Regions from separate parts of the Streptomyces sp. NPDC041122 genome, predicted to be linked through region 2. Evidence: riboswitches for the same ligand, from Rfam matches in the RefSeq annotation. Region 2 holds a riboswitch; each other region holds the start of a gene.

What was found. Region 2 has a riboswitch for cobalamin ahead of cobN (cobaltochelatase subunit CobN). Riboswitches for the same ligand answer to the same signal wherever they lie in the genome.
Region 1: it holds a riboswitch for cobalamin, as region 2 does, so the genes downstream of both, ACZ6B8_RS25530 (CoA-acylating methylmalonate-semialdehyde dehydrogenase) here and cobN (cobaltochelatase subunit CobN) in region 2, are expected to answer to the same signal.
Region 3: it holds a riboswitch for cobalamin, as region 2 does, so the genes downstream of both, ACZ6B8_RS00250 (ABC transporter substrate-binding protein) here and cobN (cobaltochelatase subunit CobN) in region 2, are expected to answer to the same signal.
Region 4: it holds a riboswitch for cobalamin, as region 2 does, so the genes downstream of both, ACZ6B8_RS03775 (ABC transporter substrate-binding protein) here and cobN (cobaltochelatase subunit CobN) in region 2, are expected to answer to the same signal.

The regions. Positions count from the first base shown of each region.
Region 1 is NZ_JBVIYQ010000007.1:273,997-279,255, reverse strand. Features, by position in the region: gene ACZ6B8_RS25535 (acyl-CoA dehydrogenase family protein) at 1-704, opposite strand, end outside; gene ACZ6B8_RS25530 (CoA-acylating methylmalonate-semialdehyde dehydrogenase) at 710-2,209, opposite strand; cobalamin riboswitch at 2,421-2,599, opposite strand; gene ACZ6B8_RS25525 (VOC family protein) at 2,892-3,470, shown strand; gene ACZ6B8_RS25520 (hypothetical protein) at 3,543-3,683, opposite strand; partial or broken gene ACZ6B8_RS25515 (aldo/keto reductase) at 3,775-4,768, shown strand; gene ACZ6B8_RS25510 (SCO0607 family lipoprotein) at 5,259-5,259, opposite strand, start outside.
Region 2 is NZ_JBVIYQ010000002.1:276,252-281,510, forward strand. Features, by position in the region: gene cobN (cobaltochelatase subunit CobN) at 1-2,206, opposite strand, end outside; cobalamin riboswitch at 2,243-2,376, opposite strand; gene ACZ6B8_RS07545 (cobalamin biosynthesis protein CobG) at 2,484-3,791, shown strand; gene ACZ6B8_RS07550 (precorrin-8X methylmutase) at 3,803-4,429, shown strand; gene ACZ6B8_RS07555 (precorrin-2 C(20)-methyltransferase) at 4,426-5,259, shown strand, end outside.
Region 3 is NZ_JBVIYQ010000001.1:55,864-61,122, reverse strand. Features, by position in the region: gene ACZ6B8_RS00265 (HAD family hydrolase) at 1-1,100, opposite strand, end outside; gene ACZ6B8_RS00260 (AraC family transcriptional regulator) at 1,348-2,217, shown strand; gene ACZ6B8_RS00255 (VOC family protein) at 2,214-2,726, shown strand; cobalamin riboswitch at 2,735-2,919, shown strand; gene ACZ6B8_RS00250 (ABC transporter substrate-binding protein) at 3,022-4,038, shown strand; gene ACZ6B8_RS00245 (FecCD family ABC transporter permease) at 4,110-5,150, shown strand; gene ACZ6B8_RS00240 (ABC transporter ATP-binding protein) at 5,147-5,259, shown strand, end outside.
Region 4 is NZ_JBVIYQ010000001.1:864,241-869,499, forward strand. Features, by position in the region: gene ACZ6B8_RS03765 (ABC transporter ATP-binding protein) at 1-353, opposite strand, end outside; gene ACZ6B8_RS03770 (FecCD family ABC transporter permease) at 350-1,363, opposite strand; gene ACZ6B8_RS03775 (ABC transporter substrate-binding protein) at 1,444-2,415, opposite strand; cobalamin riboswitch at 2,460-2,580, opposite strand; gene ACZ6B8_RS03780 (M67 family metallopeptidase) at 2,584-3,006, opposite strand; gene ACZ6B8_RS03785 (amino acid permease) at 3,094-4,605, opposite strand; gene ACZ6B8_RS03790 (DUF2017 domain-containing protein) at 4,997-5,259, opposite strand, start outside.

The sequences.
Region 1 (5,259 bases), on a different contig from region 2:
CCGAGGCGCCGGTCGGCGGGGATGCGCACGCCGTCGAGGATCACCTGGCGGGTGGGCTGGGCGTTCCAGCCCATCTTGCGTTCGTCGGCGCCGAAGGAGAGGCCGGGGTCGTCGCGTTCGACGACGAAGGCGGAGATTCCGCGGGGGCCCTCCTCTCCGGTGCGGGCCATGACGAGGTAGACGGCCGAGGCGCCCGCTCCGGAGATGAACTGCTTGACGCCGGTCAGCGCATAGCCGTCCCCGTCCCGTTCGGCGCGCGTCCGCAGGGCGGCGGCGTCCGATCCGGCCCCCGGCTCGGTGAGGCAGTAACTGCCCAGCGTTGCCGCGGTGCACAGGTCGGGCAGCCAGCGGGCGCGCTGCCTCTCGTCGCCGTACCGGTCGATCATCCAGGCGACCATGTTGTGGATGGAGAGGTAGCCGGCGATGGAGGGGCAGCCGGTGGCGAGGGCCTCGAACACGAGGGTTCCGTCGGTGCGGCCGAGCGCCGAACCGCCGTGTTCCTCGCGTACGTAGACGCCGCCGAGGCCCAGCGCGGCGGCCTTGCGCAGTACGTCCACGGGGAAGTGTTTGTCGCGGTCCCAGGCGACGGCGTGCGGCGCGAGGTGTTCCTCGGCGAAGTCCAGTGTGACCTCGGCCAGGGCGAGTTGGTCCTTGGTGAGGGCGGCGGGATGGTCGTTGGTGAGGGCGGCGGCCGTCGGTGTCATCGCCGTCATCCCATCGTCGGGATGGTGAAGCTCGCGCCTTCCCTGGCCCCGGACGGCCAGCGCGAGGTGACGGTCTTCGTACGGGTGTAGAAGCGCACGGCGTCGGGGCCGTGCTGGTTGAGGTCGCCGAAGCCGGACCGCTTCCAGCCGCCGAAGGTGTGGTACGCGACCGGCACGGGGATCGGCACGTTGACGCCGACCATGCCGGCGCCGACGCGGCGGGTGAAGTCGCGGGCGGTGTCCCCGTCCCTGGTGAAGAGGGCGACGCCGTTGCCGTAGGGGTGTTCGGTGGGCAGGCGCAGGGCCTCCTCGTAGTCCGCGGCACGGACCACACAGAGGACCGGGCCGAAGATCTCCTCGCGGTAGATCCGCATCCTGGGCGAGACGCGGTCGAAGAGCGTGGCACCCGCGAAGAAGCCGTCCTCGTGGCCGGGCAGGGTGACGTCCCGTCCGTCGACGACGAGTTCGGCCCCTTCGTTGACGCCGATGTCCACGTAGCGGCGGACCCGGTCGAGGGCGTCGCGGGTGACCAGCGGGCCGAAGTCCGCCTCGGGGTCGTCGGAGCGGCCGATGCGCAGCTCCGCGACGCGTTCCTTGAGGCGGGTGACGAGCGCGTCGGCGGTCTCCTCACCGACGGGCACGGCGACCGAGATGGCCATGCACCGCTCCCCCGCCGAGCCGTACCCGGCGCCGATCAGCGCGTCCACGGCCTGGTCGAGGTCGGCGTCCGGCATCACGATCATGTGGTTCTTGGCGCCGCCGAAGCACTGCGCGCGCTTGCCGTGTGCGGCGGCGCTCGCGTAGATGTGCGCGGCCACGGGCGTGGAGCCGACGAAGCCGAGCGCCTGCACGCGCGGATCCTCGATGAGGGTGTCCACGCTTTCCTTGCCGCCGTTGACCACGTTCAGGACGCCGGGCGGCAGCCCCGCCTCCAGGAACAGCTCGGCGAGCCGGAGCGGCACCGAGGGCGCGCGTTCGGAGGGCTTGAGAACGAAGGAGTTTCCGCAGGCGAGCGCGGGCGCGGCCTTCCACAGTGGGATCATCGCGGGGAAGTTGAACGGGGTGATCCCGGCGGTGACGCCGAGCGGTACGCGCAGGGAGTGCACGTCGATGCCGGTGCCGGCGTTGTCGCTGAACTCACCCTTCAGCAGGTGCGGGATGCCCGCCGCGAACTCCACCACCTCTAGGCCGCGTTGCAGGTCGCCGTGGGCGTCGGCGATCGTCTTGCCGTGTTCGGAGGAGAGCAGCCGGGCCAACGACTCCCGCTCCTGTTCGACGAGTTGGAGGAAGCGCAGCATCACGCGGGCGCGCCGCTGCGGGTTCCACTCGCCCCAGCCGCGCTGCGCCGCTTCGGCGTCGGCGATTGCCGCGGCCGTCTCGTCGCGCCCCGCCAGCGGCACGTGGGCCTGTACGGAGCCGGAGTTGGGGTCGTACACGTCGGCGAACAGCCCGGAGGCCCCGCGCACGTGCTTGCCGCCGATGAAATGTGTCAGTTCACGGACCATGAGAGCCTGCTCTCGTCAGGTGAGATCCGAAGATGGCACGGCAGGCCGACGGCACCGCCGGACAGGCGGATCGATGGGCCTGACGTGGGACGCGAAGGCCTAAGAGCCGTCGTGGAGTCGAGCGTCGGCGACGGCCGCCGCTCGCTTCGCCGGATCACCTGGGTCGTGGGTACGGACCGGTGCCATGCGTGTCTGCTCCATCCTCGTGGACAACACGGAACACCCCGCGGCCGGTATCCTGACTCCCGGATCAGCGCGCGTTCTCCCGCCTTCCCGACGGACTCGTCCGTCAGTGGCGTATCGCTCGGCGAGAACGCACTCCCCGGTCACAGTGGCGGGACCGCGCCGGATTCACACCGGCTTCCCTGCACCGCGGGCTCTGGTCACGAACATATAGTTGGACGTCCTAGTAAGTCCACCCCCGCCTTTCCGGCCACACGGGTCCGGACCGCGCGGCGGGCCGGCGGCCGAACGTGCCGCCGCGCCTTTGGGATCGTTTCTTCCTGTCGCTTCATCCCCGAAAGCGCCGTTGATGGCCGGGGCGGCCGGCAAGCGGCCTGACCGCGAACATGGCCAGAAATGATTTAACCTTCAACCTGTGCTAGTGGCATTCTTTTCAGGGCGACGCCGACCAGCATCGACGACCAGCCAACTACGCGCCTACGTACAGGAGATGACCGACATGACGCAGACACCGACGCAGATGCAGACACGGTCTGAGCCGCACGCCCAGGCCCGGTCCCTGCCCCTCCGTCTCCACCACCACGCCTGGATCACCGACGACCAGGAAGCCAACCGCCGCTTTTACGAGGACGTGATCGGCCTGCCGTTAGTGGCCACGTGGACCGAGCGCGAGGTGATGCACGGCGTCGAGCGCGCCTACAGTCACGCTCTCTACGGCCTGGCCGACGGCAGCGCGCTCGCCTTCTTTCAGTTCGCGGACCGCAACGACCAGGAGGAGTTCAGGACCAGCATCAACTCAACTCCTCTGCGCCACATAGCCTTCAAGGTCGAGGCCGGGGCACAAGAAGCCATTCGCGAGCGCGTCGAGGCGGCCGGCTCCGTGGACGCGAACCCTCACGTGATCGACCACGGCTTCTGTGTCTCGCTGTACGTCACGGACCCCAACGGGCTGATCCTGGAGTTCGCCGTCGACCACCCCGACGTGGAGAAGATCGACGTCGAGCAGCGCGCCACCGCACACGCCGACCTCGCCCGTTGGCTCGCCGGGGACCATACCAGCAACAACCGCTGGCGCTGATCCGTACCCCGTGGCGCAGGCCGAAGCGGCGCTTTTGCCTCAGACCGGGAGCGCGTAGCGGGACTGTGCGGGTCAGCTGACGCGCTGGAAGGCGCCGGCGGGTCCGATGCGGCCCCCCTGGCGGGCGTCGGCGGCGAGGTCCTCGGCGATGACGGTGATGCGGCGGACACGGCCACGCGGTAGCCCGTGCCGGCGCAGGATCCGGTAACCCACCTCGTGTCCGGGTCCTGTGGCGACCCGCTGAAGGTGGAGCGCTTCACCCTCACCCGCTCGCGCCGCACCTGACCCGGAGGAGCATCCACGCATGATCACCCGAACCGCGCTCGGCTCGCCCGGTCTCACCGTCAGCGCGATGGGCCTGGGGTGCATGGGGATGAGCGAGAGCTACGGCCCCGCCGACTGGGACGGCGGCCTGGCCACCATCGACCGGGCCCTGGAGCTGGGCGTCACGTTCCTGGACACCGCCGACGCCTACGGCACCGGGCACAACGAGGTGCTGGTCGGCCGGGCCATCCACGGCCGCCGGAACCAGGTGCAGCTGGCCACCAAGTTCGGCATCGACCGCAGTGCCGGCGACCCGGGGACGCCGCATCCGCGGTGCCCGGGACTTCGTGCTGCGCTCCTGTGACGCCTCGTTGCTGCGGCTGGGCGTCGAGACGATCGACCTGTACTACGCCCACCGGCCGCCCCAGGACGTGGAAATCGAGGAGACCGTCGGGGCGACGGCCGAGTTGGTCGCGGCGGGCAAGGTCCGCCATCTGGGCCTGTCCGAGGTCGACGGCGAGCTGCTGCGCCGGGCCCACGCGGTGCACCCGATCGCCGCGGTCCAGAGCGAGTACTCGCTCTGGACCCGCGAAGCCGAGGCGGTCACCCCGGTGATGGCAGAGCTGAGGATCGGGCTGGTGCCGTACTCGCCGTTGGGGCGGGGGTTCCTGACCGGCACCCTGGACCGCTCCACGCTGGGCGAGAGGGACTTCCGGCGCACCAACCCCCGCTTCGCCGACGAAGCGGGCGAGGCCAACGAGAGGATCGCGCAGACCGTGCGCGAGGTGGCCGACCGGCTGGGTGCCACCCCGGCCCAGGTGGCGCTGGCTTGGGTGTACGCCCAGGCCGAGCGGCTCGGGGTAGCGGTGGCCACCATTCCGGGCACCCGCAGCCCGGCCCGGCTGGAGCAGAACGCGGCCGCGCTGGAACTCGTACTGGACGCCGAGACGCTGGCCGCGCTGAACCCGCTGAGCGACCAGGTAGTGGGTGAGCGCTACGCCCCCGCACACACCGCTGAGGTCGCTCGGGGTTAGCCGGCGGGTTCGACGCGCACGACGTCCAGCTCGCCGAGGTCGTTGACGTCGCGCCACGCTGTGTACCGGGGTGCTGATCATCGTTCTGGACGGCAGCGTCGTCACCGTGGCGCTCCCCACGATCGGAAGGGAACTGGACTTCACACAATCGAACCTCGCCTGGCTCGACCACGCCTACATGATCGCCTTCGGTGGACTCCTGCTTCCATCTTCTTCATCAACGTGCCGATCGGCGCGGCCACCCTCCTCGCCGCCGTGTGTCTCTTCGAACCCGATCGGGGCCTCGGATTCCGCACCGGCGCCGACCTATTGGGGGCGTTTCTGGCCACCTCGGGCCTGATGCCGGCCGTCTACGCGATCAACAGGATCGAGAGCGAGGAACGAGCGGCCCAACTCCGGCCCGGCGACCGCCGTTCGGACGCCCAGCGCCCGGACGGCTCCCGCTCCGGCGTCCGGCCCCGCTCCCGCCTTCCGCTCCGGCGCCCGAGGCT
Region 2 (5,259 bases):
GGACCAGTGCGCGGGCCTTCTCCTCGGCCTCGTCGGCGCCGGTGCGGGTCGCCGCGGACTCGTCGAGACCGAGGGCCTCGCGCAGACCCGGCAGCGCGGTGGTGCCGCCCCAGATCTGGCGGGCCCGCAGGATCGCGAGGACCAGATTGACCCGGTCGGCGCCGGCCGGGGCCGCGCCCAGCACATGCAGACCGTCGCGGATCTGCATGTCCTTGATCTCGCAGAGCCAGCCGTCGACGTGCAGCAGGAAGTCGTCGAAGCCGTCGTCGTCCGGCCGGTCCTCGAGCCCCAGGTCGTGGTCGAGCTTCGCGGCCTGGATGAGCGTCCAGATCTGCGCGCGGATCGCGGGCAGCTTCGCCGGGTCCATGGAGCTGATCTGGGCGTACTCGTCGAGGAGTTGCTCCAGGCGCGCGATGTCGCCGTAGGAGTCGGCGCGCGCCATCGGCGGCACCAGGTGGTCGATGAGCGTGGCGTGCACGCGGCGCTTGGCCTGCGTGCCCTCGCCCGGGTCGTTGACCAGGAACGGGTAGATCAGCGGCAGGTCGCCGAGCGCGGCGTCCGGGCCGCAGGCGGCGGAGAGGCCGGCGTTCTTGCCGGGCAGCCACTCCAGGTTGCCGTGCTTGCCGAGGTGGATCATCGCGTCGGCGCCGAAGCCGCCGTCGGACGCGGAGGCCGCGATCCAGCGGTAGGCCGCCAAGTAGTGGTGCGACGGCGGCAGATCCGGGTCGTGGTAGATCGCGATCGGGTTCTCGCCGAAGCCGCGCGGCGGCTGGATGAGGATCAGCAGGTTGCCGCGGCGCAGGGCGGCGAGCACGATGTCGCCCTCCGGGTCGCCGCCGTCGCCCACCCGGGACGTGTCCAGGAACATCTCGCCGGGCGGCGGGCCCCAGTGCCCCTCGACGGACTCGCGCAGCTCCGCGGGGAGCGTCGCGTACCACCGCTTGTAGTCGGCGGCCGGGATGCGCACCGGGTTCGCGGCGAGCTGCTCCTCGGTCAGCCACTCCTGGTCGTGGCCGCCCGCGTCGATCAGCGCGCGGATCAGCTCGTCGCCGTCACCGGAGACCAGGCCGGGGATGTCGGCCTCGGGCCCGAAGTCGTAGCCCTCGGCGCGCAGCCGGCGCAGCAGCGCCACGGCGGACGCCGGGGTGTCGAGGCCGACCGCGTTGCCGATGCGGGAGTGCTTGGTCGGGTACGCGGACAGGACCAGCGCGAGGCGCTTGTCGGCGGCCGGGATGTGCTTCAGGCGGGCGTGGCGCACGGCGATGCCGGCGACGCGGGCCGCGCGCTCGGCGTCGGCCACGTACGCGGGAAGCCCGTCCTCGTCGATCTCCTTGAAGGAGAACGGGACCGTGATGAGGCGCCCGTCGAACTCCGGCACCGCGATCTGGCTCGCGGCGTCCAGCGGCGAGACGCCCTCGTCGTTCTCCTCCCAGGACGACCGCGAACCGGTCAGGCAGAGCGCCTGGAGGATCGGCACGTCCAGGCCGGAGAGCGCGCCCGCGTCCCACGACTCGTCGTCGCCGCCCGCGGAGGCCTCGGCGGGCCTGGTGCCGCCGGCCGCGAGGACCGTCGTCACGATGGTGTCGGCGGCACGCAGCGCGTCGATCAGCTCGGGCTCGGGGGCGCGCAGCGAGGCCACGTACAGCGGCAGCGGGCGGGCCCCGGCGTCCTCGATGGCGCCGCACAGCGCGTCCACGAACGCGGTGTTGCCGCTCATGTGGTGGGCGCGGTAGTAGAGCACGGCGACGGTCGGGCCCTCGACGTGGGCGCGGGCGGTGCGCTCCAGCGGTCCCCAGGACGGGGCGGGCGCGGGCGGCTCGAAGCCGTGGCCGGTGAGCAGCACGGTGTCGGAGAGGAAGCGGGCCAGCTGCTCCAGGTTGGCCGGGCCGCCGTGCGCCAGGTAGGCGTGCGCCTCGGCGGCGATGCCGACCGGCACGGTGGAGGACGCCATCAGCTGGGCGTCGGGTGCCTGTTCCCCGGTGAGCACGACGACCGGCAGGCCGCTCGCGAGGAGCTGGTCGAGGCCGTCCTGCCAGGCGCGGACGCCGCCGAGGAGGCGTACGACGACGAGGTCGACGCCGTCGAGCAGGGCGGGCAGCCCGTCGAGGTCCAGGCGCGAGGGGTTGGCGAACCGGTAGTCGACCGGGCCTCCCGCCGCGCGGGCGCTGAGCAGGTCGGTGTCGGAGGTCGACAACAGCAGAAGCATGCGGGCGCAGGCCTTCCTCGGGGTGTCCGCGCCCCGGGTGGTCGTATGGACGGCGGGAGTTCCTGGCTCACCCCACGCGGGTGGGGCTCACAGTGGCGGGACCGCGCCGGATTCGCACCGGGCTTCCTCCCCCGGGTCCTGGTGGACCCACGCCGTCGCTGGCGTCGACGGACTTGGCAGCCCGCCGCCTGCATAGTAAGTCCTGCCCGCCGCGAGCGGGGCGGCCACCTGCCGGGACGGCCCGTCTCGGGAGGCGACCGGCCGGATCGGCGTGGGTATGCTCGCCGCCATGCCGCCCACCCGAACACCCTCCCCAGACCAGGGCGAATCCCCCATACGTGACCGGGGTGACGCCTGCCCCGGAGCCCTCCGCCTGCACCTCGCCGACGACGGCCGCCTGGCCCGACTCCGGCTGCCCGGCGGCCTCTTGACGAGTCATCAGGTCGCGGTGCTCGGTGACGTGGCGGAGCGCCTGGCGGACGGCGGCCTCAGCGTCACCTCGCGCGGCAACATCGAGTTGCGCGGCCTCGGCGAGGCCTGCGGCGGCGAACTCTCCCGACTGCTCGCCGAGGCGGGTCTGCTGCCCTCCGAGCGGCACGAGCGCGTCCGCAACATCGTGGCGTCCCCACTGGCGGGAACCGACGGACTCGGCCACGCCGACGTGCAGTTGTGGGTCCGTGAGCTGGACGTGCTGCTGTGCGCCGAGGAGTGGACGACGGAGCTCTCCGGCCGCTTCCTGTTCGCCCTGGACGACGGCCGCGGCGACGTGACCGGACTCGGCGGCGATGTGACCTTGATCGCAGAATTGGGCGGGACGGCGCTCGTACAGGTCGGGGCGCGCGCCCTCCGGGTCGCCGCCTCCGACGCCCCGCGCGCGGCCCTCGCCGCCGCCGGTGCCTTCCTGGACGAGGCCCGCGAGGCGGGCAACGGCGCGTGGCGGGTGCGCGAGCTGCCGGTGGGGCGGACCGTGGAGGTGGCGGGGGCGCTGGCGGGGGCGGGGATCGCGGCGACGCCGGTGCCGACTGCCGTGCCGGGGGCTCCGGTCGCCGCCCCGGGCCCGCCCGGCACCGGTGGGCCCGTCCCCGGTGTCCACGGGCGCGCGGTCGTCGTCAACGCCCCCCTCGGCCGCGTGAGCGTCGCCGCCTGGCGGGCCCTCCTGCCGCTGCCCGGCGACGAACTCCGGGTCACCCCCTGGCGCGGCTTCGTGCTGCCCGGCTTCGCCGACGAGGACGCCGCCCGGCAACGGCTGGCCGCGCTCGGCGACGCCGGATACCTCACCACCCCCGACTCGCCCTGGCTCGGTGTCGGCGCCTGCACCGGCCGCCCCGGCTGCGCCAAGTCCCGCGCCGACGTCCGCGCGGACGTCGTCCCGGGCCCCGGCGGGCTTCCCGTCCACTGGTCCGGCTGCGAACGGCGCTGCGGGCACCCGCACGGCGCCTGGGTCGACGTGCTCGCCACCGGCGAAGGACGGTACGAGGTCACGGTGCACGCCCCCGGCGAGGAACCCGCGCACGTCACGGGCAGGACCCTGACCGAGACGGTCACCACCGCACGTACCACCACGAAAACCACGGCCACGAGATGAGCGAGAGCACAGTGTTCGACTACGAGAAGGACGGCGCGGCGATCTACCGCGAGTCCTTTGCCACCATCCGCGCGGAGGCGGACCTCGGTGGCCTGCCCGCCGACGTCAGCCAGGTCGCGGTCCGGATGATCCACGCCTGCGGGATGGTGGACCTCGTGAAGGATCTCGCCTTCAGCCCGCGGGTGATCGCCGACGCCCGCAAGGCGCTCCGCGACGGCGCGCCGATCCTGTGCGACGCGAACATGGTCGCGAGCGGCGTCACGCGCAAGCGGCTGCCCGCCGACAACGACGTGGTCTGCACCCTCGCCGACCCGTCCGTGCCGGACCTCGCGGCGCGCCTCGGCACCACCCGCAGCGCCGCCGCCCTCGAACTCTGGCGCGACCGCCTCGAAGGTTCGGTCGTCGCCATCGGCAACGCGCCCACCGCCCTCTTCCGCCTCCTGGAGATGATCGAGGAGGGCGCGCCGCGCCCGGCCGCCGTCCTCGGCATCCCGGTCGGCTTCGTCGGCGCGGCCGAGTCCAAGGACGCGCTCGCGGCCCACCACTCGGGCCTGGAGCACCTGGTCGTACGGGGACGTCGCGGCGGCAGCGCGATGGCCGCGGCGGCGATCAACGCGATTGCGAGCGAGGCGGAGTGAACACCGAGACCACTCAGGGCAAGCTGTACGGGGTCGGCCTCGGCCCCGGCGACCCGTCGCTGATGACCCTGCGCGCGGCCGAGGTGATCGCGGCGGCCGATGTCGTCGCGTACCACTCGGCGCGGCACGGCCGTTCCATCGCCCGCTCGATCGCGGCCGCGCACCTGCGCGCCGACCACATCGAGGAGGCGCTGGTCTACCCCGTCACCACGGAGCGGACCGACCACCCCGGCGGCTACCGGGGCGCGCTCGACGCGTTCTACGAGGAGGCCGCCGCCCGCCTCGCCGCCCACCTCGACGCGGGCCGCACGGTCGCCGTCCTCGCCGAGGGCGACCCGCTCTTCTACGGCTCCTACCAGCACATGCACAAGCGCCTCGCGCACCGTTACCCGACCGAGGTCGTCCCCGGCGTCACCTCGGTGAGCGCGGCGGCGGCCCGCCTCGGCGAGCCGCTGGTGGAGGCCGAGGAGGTGCTCACGATCCTGCCCGGCACGCTCCCGGAGGAGGAGCTCGCGGCGCGCCTCGCGGCGACGGACTCGGCGGTCGTCATGAAGCTGGGCCGCACGTTCGGCAAGGTGCGCGGCGCGCTGGAGAGCGCGGGCCGCCTCGACGAGGCGCGCTATGTGGAGCGGGCCACCATGACCGGCGAACGCACCGGCCGGCTGGCCGACGTCGACCCGGATTCGGTCCCGTACTTCTCCGTGGCGGTGCTGCCGAGCCGGGTGGCGCCGCTGACGGGCGGCCCCGCGCCCGAGCCGGTCGATGCGCCGGGACACGGCGAGGTCGTGGTCGTAGGCACCGGCCCGGCGGGCCCGCTGTGGCTGACCCCC
Region 3 (5,259 bases), on a different contig from region 2:
CCCAGCTTCCGCTGCCGGTCGGCGTTCTTCTTCTTCATCCCGTCCAGCTGCTTCATGTAGGCGTCCTTGCGGTTGACCCACACGCGTACACCGCCGTGCTCCACATCGGCCGAGTGGAACAGCATCGGGCCGTCGCTGGAGGGCGTGTCACCCGCGGCGAGGATCGGCTTCTTCCACTCGTCGATGTACGTGTTGATCGCCGCGGGCTTGCCCTCGTACCAGGTCAGCGGCGCCCACAGGTTGGGCGTGAGCTCGCGCTTCGCCAGCTTCTCGCGGTCCTTCTCGCCGAAGCGGCCCTCGGCGATCTCCTTGCGGGAGCTGGTCACCGCACCGGTCCTGCGGTCCTTGAGCTGCAGGGCCACCCCGATGACGTTCTGCGGCTTCACGCCGTAGCCGTACTTCGGGTCCGCGAGGACCATGCGCACCAGGTCCTCGCTGGCCGCGCTGACCACGTACACCTCGACGCCGTGCGCGCGCAGCGTCTTGTAGAGCTGCTGCATGCCGCGCGAGAACTCCGGCGGCTTCACCTCGGTCTTCGTGACCTTCCCGGCCTCGAAGTACTCGGCGGGGATCGGCTTCTTGTACGCGAGGAGTTCGTCGACGTACCCCTTGAGCTCCTTCAGCGTGAAGCCGGAGAAGATCTGCGCGGCCCACGGGTAGCAGACCTGGTCGTCCACCTCGCACAGCCGGTTGTAGTAGCTGTAGAGGCTCTCCTTGTGACCGGCCGTGTCCTTGAAGGGGATGACCTTCAGGGACGGGTCCATGGTCTTGCGGGTCAGCACGCCCTTCATCTCCAGGAAGGGCAGCAGCGCCTCTTCGAGGTCGTTGCGGTACGTGGTGTTGTCCGCGTCGAAGACCGCGTACGCGCCCTTGTGGTCGTTCTCGGCGATGACCTCGCCCAGGCGCTTCGCCACGGGCTTCGGCCAGTGCGACAGCTCGCGGGCGGTGGCCGCCGAGGTGTCGGCGGCGCTCGCCTCGTCCGTCGGCCACAGGGCGCTGCCCGCGAGGACGGCGGCGGCCAGCGCGCCGATGGTGCCGATGAGGGCCGGCTTGCTCTTCGCCCGTACTGCCCGTGCGGCCTTCGCCGTCCGTACTGCCATGTCTCTACGTCCCTGCCGTTCCCTGAGAGCGGTGCGCGGCCCCGTCCGGAGCGGCGCGCAATGCTATGGGGCGCCACGCGTATTTCCCATGATCGAAGTCACCGTGTCCGGGCGGCATGCGGGAGATGAACGGGGGTAGGCACGAAGGATGCCGGAGCCGGGGCGGCGGCCGGAGCGAGGGACGGGCGCCGCGACCTTCCGGCGCCCGCGGCGCCCCCTACCGGCGTCCGCCGCGCATACTGAAACCATGGGCACCCGCGAGTTCGTCCGGGCCGCGCCGCGGCTCGACGGCATGGTCGTCTCGGCGGTCGGCTACCGCACCGCCGGGCAGCGCCCCGCCCTGCACCGCGGACTCCCGTCGCCCTACCTGACGGTGATCTTCTCCCTCGACGGCCCCATCGCCACCGGCGAATCCCCGGACCGGGCCACCGGCCCGGCGGCGGCGCGCACCGACATCGTGGTGGGCGGCCTGCACCAGAGCCCCGCCTACGTCGTCCAGCCCGAGCACGAGGCCGGCATCCAGCTCGCCGTGCACCCCCTCGCGGCCCGCGCGCTGCTCGGCGCGCCCGCCGCCGAGCTGGCCGGACAGCTCGTCGTCGCCGGCACCGACGTGTTCGGCGCCCGCGCGGGCGAGGTCCGCGAGCGGCTCTGCGAGCTGGACCGCTGGGCGGACCGCTTCGATCTCCTCTCCGGCTATCTGCGGCGCCTCGCGTCCACCGACCGCGCCACGGGATCCGTACGGCCCGAGGTGGCCGCGGCATGGGCGTGGCTGGCCCGGCACCGCGGCGCGGGTACGCTCGGCGGCCTCTCCCGGCACGTCGCGCTCAGCGAGCGCCGGCTGACCGCGCTGTTCCGCGCCGAGACCGGACTGAGCCCCAAGCAGGCCGCCCGCCTGATGCGCTTCCAGCACGCCAAGGCCGCCGTGACCAGGGCCGTCGCGGCGGGCGACCGGCCCGACCTCGCCCGGGTCGCGGCCGACACCGGCTATTACGACCACTCCCACCTGGTCCGTGACTTCCGGCAGTACACAGGGGCCAGCCCCACCCGCTGGCTGGCCGAAGAGTGCCGGAATATCCAAGCCGGGGCACACGGCGGAGGCGAAGAATCGAAGCCATGAACACCACACCGAAGACCCAGACGGAACAGCGATTCGACACCCCTGACACCCCTGACACCCCTGACACCACTGACACCCCTGACACCCGCGTGACCCCCGCACCCGCCATCTGGCCGGGCGTGCAGGCCGCGGACGCCCTCGCCCTGATCGACTTCCTCGTCGGCACCGTCGGCTTCCTGCGCACGGCCGTCTACGAGGACGAGGGCCGCGTCGCCCACGCCCAGCTCGACTGGCCCGAGGGCGGCGGCATCATGCTCGGCTCGTACGACCCGGAGTCCTCGGCCACCTGCGGAAAGCCGGGCGCCGCGGGCGCCTACATCGTCACCGCCGAGGTGGACGAGCTGTACCGGCGCCTCACCGCGGCGGGCGTGGAGATCACCAGCGAGATCGAGGACAAGCCCTACAGCAGCCGCGAGTTCGGCATCGCCGATCCGGAGGGCAACCGCTGGTCCTTCGGCACCTACCCCGGCGAGCCGCGGCCCGCGCCGACGGCCCGCCCGAGCGCGTGACGGGTGCGTGATAACTTGCGCAAGCCAGTCAAACCCACACCTGGGCCAGGGAATCCGGTGCGAATCCGGAACTGACGCGCAGCGGTGAGGGGGACGGGCGGGGCCACGGCCACTGGGCGTCTCAGGACGCCCGGGAAGGCGCCCCGCCCGGTCGATCCCGAGTCCGAAGACCTGCTGGCACCTCCGTCCGCGCACCGGGCGGCGGAGGTCGTGACGCAGGCCAGGCTCCGCGTATGAGCCGCGAGACCCGAAGGATCACGTGTCCTCGACAGCCCGTATATCCACGCCAGTCCGCATGTCCGCCCTCCTCTGCGCCTGCCTGCTCGCGCTCACCGCGTGCGGCGGCGGCTCGGCGGGCAAGCCGGCGGGCAAGGGCGCCGACGGCTATCCGGTCACGGTCACCTCCTGCGGCAAGAAGGCCGAGGTCACGGCGGCGCCGCGGCGGGCCGTCTCCCTCGACCAGGGCTCCACGGAGATCCTGCTCTCGCTCGGCCTCGCCGACCGGATGGCAGGCACCGGCACCTGGACCGACCCGGTCCTGAAGAACCTGGCGAAGGACGAGGCGAAGGTCGATCGGCTCGCCGACCGCTACCCCTCGCTGGAGAAGGTCCTCGACAAGGAGCCGGACTTCGTCAGCGCCTCCTTCCTCTACACCGTCGGCAAGGGCGGGGTCGCCGACCGCTCGAAGTTCACCGAGCTCGGCGTCCCCGTCTACGTCTCGCCCAGCGACTGCGCGGGCAAGGACAACGACGGCGCCGGCGACGGCAAGCGCGTGCAGACCCTCACCATGGACACGGTCTACGGCGAGGTGCGCGACCTCGCGAAGGTCTTCCACGTCGAGCGGCGCGGCGAGAAACTGATCGCCGACCTGAAGCGCCGCGTCACGAAGGCGACGAAGAACATCCGGGCGTCCGCGTCCGACACCCGCCTCATGTACTGGTTCGCCAACTCCGACGCCCCGTACCTGGCGGGCTGCTGCGGCGCCCCCGGCATCATCACCCGCGAACTCGGCGCGAAGAACGTCTTCGACGACACGCACGACGAGTGGCCGCAGATCAACTGGGAGACGGTCGCCGACCGCGACCCCGACGTCCTCGTCCTCGGCGACCTCACACGCAAGTCGCAGTCCGCGGAGAGCGCCGCGGCGAAGATCAGGTTCCTGGAGACCAACCCGGCGACGAAGAACCTCACCGCGGTGAAGAAGAAGCGGTACGTCCTGCTCAGCGGCCAGGCGATGAACCCCACGATCCGTACGGTCGACGGCATCGAACAAGTGGCGGCGGGGCTGCGGAAGTTCGGGCTCGCCAAGTGACGGAGAGCGGGACGGCGCCGGAAGCGGGTACGGGTACAGGTGTAGGTACGGGTACGGATCCGGGAGCCGTCCTGGACGACCCTTCCGGCGCCGCCCCCGGCCGCGTGCGCCTGGGGCTGCTCTGGGCGGCCGGCGTCGCCGCGCTGGTCCTCTCCGTATCCGTGGCCGTCACCATCGGCCCGGCCGACATCTCCGTGCCCGACGTGTGGTCGACCGTCGGCGCCCACCTCGGTCTCGGCGACACCCCGCTCACCCCGATCAGGGACGGCATCGTCTGGAACCTGCGGATGCCCCGCACCCTGCTCGCCGCGGTCTGCGGCGCGGGCCTCGCGGTCTGCGGAGCCGTCATGCAGTCCCTGCTCCGCAATCCGCTCGCCGACCCCTTCGTCCTCGGGGTCTCCTCCGGGGCGTCCACGGGAGCGGTCGCGGTCGTCGTCCTCGGCGTCGGCGGGGGAGCGGTGTCGGTCTCGGCGGGCGCCTTCGTGGGCGCGCTCTGCTCGTTCGCGCTGGTGCTGCTCCTGAGCCACACCCTGGGCGACACCACGGACCGGGTCGTCCTCTCCGGCGTCGCCGCGATGCAGCTCTTCTCCGCGCTGACCTCGTTCGTGATCCTCACCGCGGGCGACGCCGAGACCACGCGGGGCGTGCTGTTCTGGCTCCTCGGCTCGCTCAGCGGCATCGGCTGGACCGACGTGTGGCTGTGCGCCGCGGTGCTCGCGGTGACGCTGCTGGTCTGCCTCGCGCACGCCCGGACGCTCGACGCGTTCGCCTTCGGGCAGGAGGCGGCGGCGACGCTGGGCGTCCGGGTGGCCCGCACCCGGATCATCCTGCTCTGCACGACGGCACTGCTGACGGCGGCCCTGGTCAGCTCGGCGGGGGCCATCGGCTTCGTCGGCCTGGTCCTGCCGCACGCGGCCCGCGCCTTCGTCGGCTCCGGGCACGCCCGGCTGCTCCCGGTCACCGCGCTGGCCGGCGCGGTCTTCCTGGTCTGGGTGGACACGCTGGCCCGCACGGCCCTGGACCCGCAGGAGGTCCCGGTCGGCGTGGTGACGTCACTCATCGGCGTACCGGCGTTCGTGGCGGTGCTGTACCGGACGCGGAGGGTGTCGTGACGTACGACGTGGCGCGCACGGAAACGGCGGGCCTGCACACGGGGGTCCGCGCCGACCGCGTCAGCAGGGAGGCGGGCGGCCGCCTGGTGGTCGACGGCGTCAGCCTCGC
Region 4 (5,259 bases), on a different contig from region 2:
TCGGCCTCCCAGAACCGCTTGTGCGGGGAGCGGCCCATCGCGACGACCTGCCGTACGGTCAGCTCGAAGGCGGCCTGCCCGTCCTGCGGGACGGTGGCCAGGCGCCGGGCGCGCGCCTTCGCGGACAGCGCGTGCAGGTCGTCGCCGTCGAGGAGGGCGCGGCCCGCGGTGGGGCGCAGCGTGCCGTACACGCAGCGCAGCAGCGTGGTCTTGCCGCTGCCGTTGGGGCCGACGACGCCGACGGTCTCGCCGGGGGCGGCGGTGAGGTCGACGGAGTCGACGAGGAGCCGGCCGTCGACCTCGTAGGAGAGTCCTTCGGTGCGCAACTCGCCGGGCAACGGGTTCGGCGTCATGCCGGTACTCCTTCGGTGCGCCGCCGCAGCAGGTACAGGAAGAACGGGCCGCCGGTCAGCGCGGTGAGCACGCCGACGGGGATGTCCTGCGGGGCGGCGACGGTGCGCGCGGCGAGGTCGGCGGCGACCAGGAAGACCGCGCCCATCAGCGCCACGACGGGGAGCAGCGCGCGGTGCGCGGCGCCGACCAGCATGCGGGCGGCGTGCGGCACCATCAGGCCGATGAAGCCGATGGCCCCGCTGTAGGCGACCAGGACGCCGGTGAGCAGGGAGGCGAGGACGAAGACGGTGACGCGGAAGCGGGTCGCGTCCAGGCCGAGGACGGTGGCGCCCTCCTCACCGGCGAGGAGCAGGTCGAGGGGGCGGGCCAGGGCCGTCAGGAGGGCCGTGCCGAGGAGCAGGACGGTGCAGGGCAGGGCGAGCATGTCCCAGCGGGCGCTGCCGAGGCCGCCGAGCGTCCAGTACAGGACCTCCTTGAGGTGGTCCGCGCTGTCGGCGGTGACCAGGATGAGGCTGGTGAGCGCGGTGAGGATGTAGGAGACGGCGACGCCCGCGAGGATCAGCCGGCCGGTGGCGAGGCCGCCGCCCCCGCTTCGGGCCAGGCCGTGGACGAGGACCAGGGAGACCAGCGCGCCCGCGAAGGACGCGGCCGGGATGGTGACGGTGGTCGACAGGGCGGTGCCGAGGCCGAAGACGCCGCCGAGCACGATGGCGGAGACCGCGCCGACGGAGGCGCCGGAGGAGACACCGAGCAGGAACGGGTCGGCGAGCGGGTTGCGGACGAGGGCCTGCAGGACGGTGCCGATGACGGCGAGGCCCGCGCCGACGGCTGCGCCGAGCAGGACCCTGGGGAGGCGGACGTCCAGCACGATGGTGCGGAAGGGGGAGGGTCCGGCCCGCCCCGTGAGGATGTCCAGGACCTGGCCCGGCGGGATCCGGACCGAGCCCAGGGCCAGCCCGGCGAGTATCGCTGCCGCGAGGGTGACTGTGAGTACCGTCAGAACGACCAGGCGCCGACCCCGTGCGTCCCGTCGATCGCCCTTCGGGCTCGTCCTCGAACGCCGGACGGGCTGGAATGCCCGGGTGCGCCTCACAGCTGCGCCGCCAGCTTCCTCACCGCCTCCGGTGCTCGTACGCCGGTGACCACGTCCGACAGTCGCAGCACCGCGAAGCGCTTGTTCCTGACGGCCGGGACGTCCCGCAGGACCGGATCCTCCAGGAGGCGCTTCTTCTTCTGGGCGACGGTCGTGGCGCCGTAGTCGAGGATCAGGATGGTCTCGGGCCCGCGCTCGACGACCTTCTCCCAGGAGGCGTCGGTGAAGGACTTGTCGACGTCGGCGAAGACGTTGCGGCCGCCGGCCCGCTCGATGATGTCGTTGCCGATGCCGCGGCCGCCGGCGGTGAACGCGGTCTTGTCGCCGCTGTCGTAGACGAAGACGGACCGCGCCTTCTCGCCCCGGGACTTCTTCGCGGTGGCGGTGAGTTCGCGGCGGGCGCCCGCGACCCACTTCTCGGCACGGTCGCGCACCCCGAAGGTGGCGCCGACCTCGCGGACCTCGCGGTAGACGTCGTCCATGGAGACGGGCTTGTTCGCGCAGCCCTCGACGTTCAGGCGGGTCTTGATGCCCGACTTCGCGAGCGCGGAGCGGCTGCGGCCGTCGCCCGCGAGGAAGGCGCTCGGGTAACCGCCGTACACGAAGTCGGGATTGGCGGCGAGCAGCTTCTCGTACGAGGGGTATTCCTCGGCGAGCACGGGGCGCGACCTGTACGCCTTCTCGTACTTCGGCAGCACCTTGTCGTCGAGATAGGCGGTGCCGGCGATGTGGTCCTGCAGGCCGAGTTCCAGCATCACTTCGGTGGTGTGCTGGTTCATGGTGACGGCGCGCTTCGGGGGCGCGTCGTACGTCGTCCGCACGCCGCAGTTGGTGACGGTGTACGGGAATCCGGCCGCCCGCGCGGCGGGCTTCGTGTCGCCGTCGGTGTCCGCCGACGAGCACGCGGCGAGCGGGACGAGCAGGGTGGCCGCGGCGAGCGCGCGTATGCCGGTGTGGCGGCGGGACATGGCTGAGCTGCCTCCTCCAGGGGATTTCCGCGTCCCCTGCGTTGCGTGGAGAAAGGCGGCAGGTCAGTTCCTGACTCCCCCGGCCCTGCGCGGGGCCGGGGTCACAGTGGCGGGACCGTGCCGGGTTCGCACCGGCTTCCTGGGTCCTGCCGCCCTCATGAGTGAAGCTCAGTATGCCTCGACGACCTTTACCTCTTCCTCGGTGACCTCGCCGTCCACGATCCGGTACGAGCGGAACTGGAAGGGGCCCGCGCCGTCGGTGTCGGCGGTGGAGACCAGGACGTAGTGCGCGCCGGGCTCGTTGGCGTACGTGATGTCGGTGCGCGAGGGGTAGGCCTCGGTCGCCGTGTGCGAGTGGTAGACGATCACCGGCTCCTCGTCGCGGTCGTCGAGGTCGCGGTAGAGCTTGAGCAGGTCACCCGAGTCGAACTCGTAGAACGTGGGCGAGCGCGCGGCGTTCAGCATCGGGATGAACCGCTCGGGCCGGTCGGTGCCCTCCGGCCCCGCGACCACGCCGCAGGCCTCGTCGGGGTGGTCCTTGCGCGCGTGCGCGACGATCTGGTCGTGGAGGGCCTGGGTGATGGTCAGCATGGGAGCCAGGATAAGCAGAGGGCCCGCACCGTACCGAAGTGTGGTACGGGCGGGCCCGAATGCTGGACATCGGCCTTGGGGGGCCGGTCAGTCCTTGCTGAGCGGGTCGCCGTCGGACGGGCCGTCCGTGCCGCCCTGGGCGCCGACCTTCTGCTTGGTGAAGGCGGCAGCCTGCGGGTTGCGGCTCTTGAGCACGAGGTAGGAGACCGTCAGGATCAGGGCCCACACCGGCGCGGCGTACAGCGAGATGCGCGCGTCCTTGTCGACGCCCATCATCACGATGACCATGCCGATGAAGGCGAGCGCGAACCAGCTGGTGTACGGCGCGCCCGGGGCGCGGAACGTGGATTGCGGCAGCTCGCCGCGGTCGGCCTTGCGGCGGTAGCGGATCTGGCAGGCGAGGATCATGATCCAGGCCCACATGCCGGAGATGGTCGCGAAGGAGACGACGTAGTTGAACGCCTCGCCCGGCCACTGGTAGTTGATCCAGACGCCGACGAGCATGAAGGCGGCGGAGACCGTGGTGCCGGTCAGCGGCAGGCCGTTCTTCGTGAGCTTGGTGAAGAACTTCGGGCCCTGGCCGTTGAGCGCGAGGTCGCGCAGCATGCGGCCGGTGGAGTACATGCCGGAGTTGCAGGAGGAGAGCGCGGCGGTGAGGACCACGAAGTTCACGATCGCGGCGCCGACGCCGAGACCCATCTCCTCGAAGGCCTTCACGAACGGCGAGACGCCCGGCTTGAACGAGGTCCACGGGACAACCGACAGGATCATGATGAGCGCGCCGACGTAGAAGACGGCGATGCGCCACGGCACGGTGTTGATGGCCTTGGGCAGGACGGTCTTGGGGTCCTTGGACTCGCCCGCGGTGACGCCGACCAGCTCGACGGCGAGGAAGGCGAACATCACGATCTGCAGGGTCATCAGCGTGGAGCCGATGCCGTTGGGGAAGAAGCCGCCGTCGTCCCAGAGGTGGGTCACGGAGGCGGTGTCCCCGGCGTCGGAGAAGCCGATGGTGAGGATGCCGACGCAGATCAGGATCATGCCGATGATGGCGGTGACCTTGACCATCGAGAACCAGAACTCCAGCTCACCGAAGAGCTTCACGGAGATGAGGTTCGCGCCGTACAGGATGACGGTGAAGACCAGCGCGTAGGCCCATTGCGGGAATGAGTCATGGGTCCAGTACTGCATGTACTGGGCGGCCGCGGTGACTTCGGTGATGCCGGTGACGACCCAGAAGAGCCAGTACGTCCAGCCGGTCACGAATCCGAAGAACGGGCCCATGAACTCGCGTGCGTACTCCGAGAAGGAGCCGGACACGGGCCGGTACATGAGGAGCTCGCCGAGCGCCCGCATGATGAAGAAGATGACGAGGCCCGCGATGGCGTACGCCAGGATGAGGCTGGGCCCTGCCTTGTGGATGGCTTTGCCCGCGCCGAGGAACAGGCCGGTGCCGATGGCACCGCCGATCGCGATCATCTGGATCTGCCGGGCCCCGAGCCCGCGCTGGTAGCCCTCGCCCTCGCCGGACGGGCCGCCCTGCACGACACCATTGCCGCCAGGCTCGCCGTGGTGCTCTTCGACCTGCACTGAGGTCATGGTGACGCCTTTCTCCATGCTGATCCGCGCCCGCACATCTGCGTTGTGGCTGCGGATCAGGTCCTGATCCCCCCGGATATGGATGGAGTGCTACCGGCGGTCTGCCGGCTCGAGCGCCCCCGGCGACATGGGTGGCGTCGCCGAGCGGTCGTGAAGATGTATCACGGTGAACGAGGCGAGGAAATGAGCCACCTGTGGCGCAGAACACAGGGAGAAGCGGACAAAGTGCACTTGACATGACAAAGCAGGGCAATGCCGTGACGCGATCGTTATCCGGATTTGAGGATCCGCTGAGCGAACGGCCCGCCCGATGAACAGAACCTGTCTACTACAACAAATTTCGCTGCCCTCTGCACCGATTTCGGCGCGGGCCGCGCGCGGGCCCCGCGGATCAGTCCAGCAACGTCCCGACCAGCGTTTCCTGCAGTCCGCCCAGCCAGAGGTAGGCCATCACCATGGGCTTGCGGGGGTCGGTGTCGGGGAGCCGGTAGAGCAGATCGGCGTCCTCCTCGTCGGTGACCTCCAGGCGCGTGCCGATCGCGAGCCGGAGGTCGTTGAGGGCGCCGAGCCAGTGCCGCGACTCCTCGACCGACAGTTTCAGGACAGCTCCGCCGTCGCCGGAGGCGGTCGTCGCGTCCAGGCAGCGGATCACCA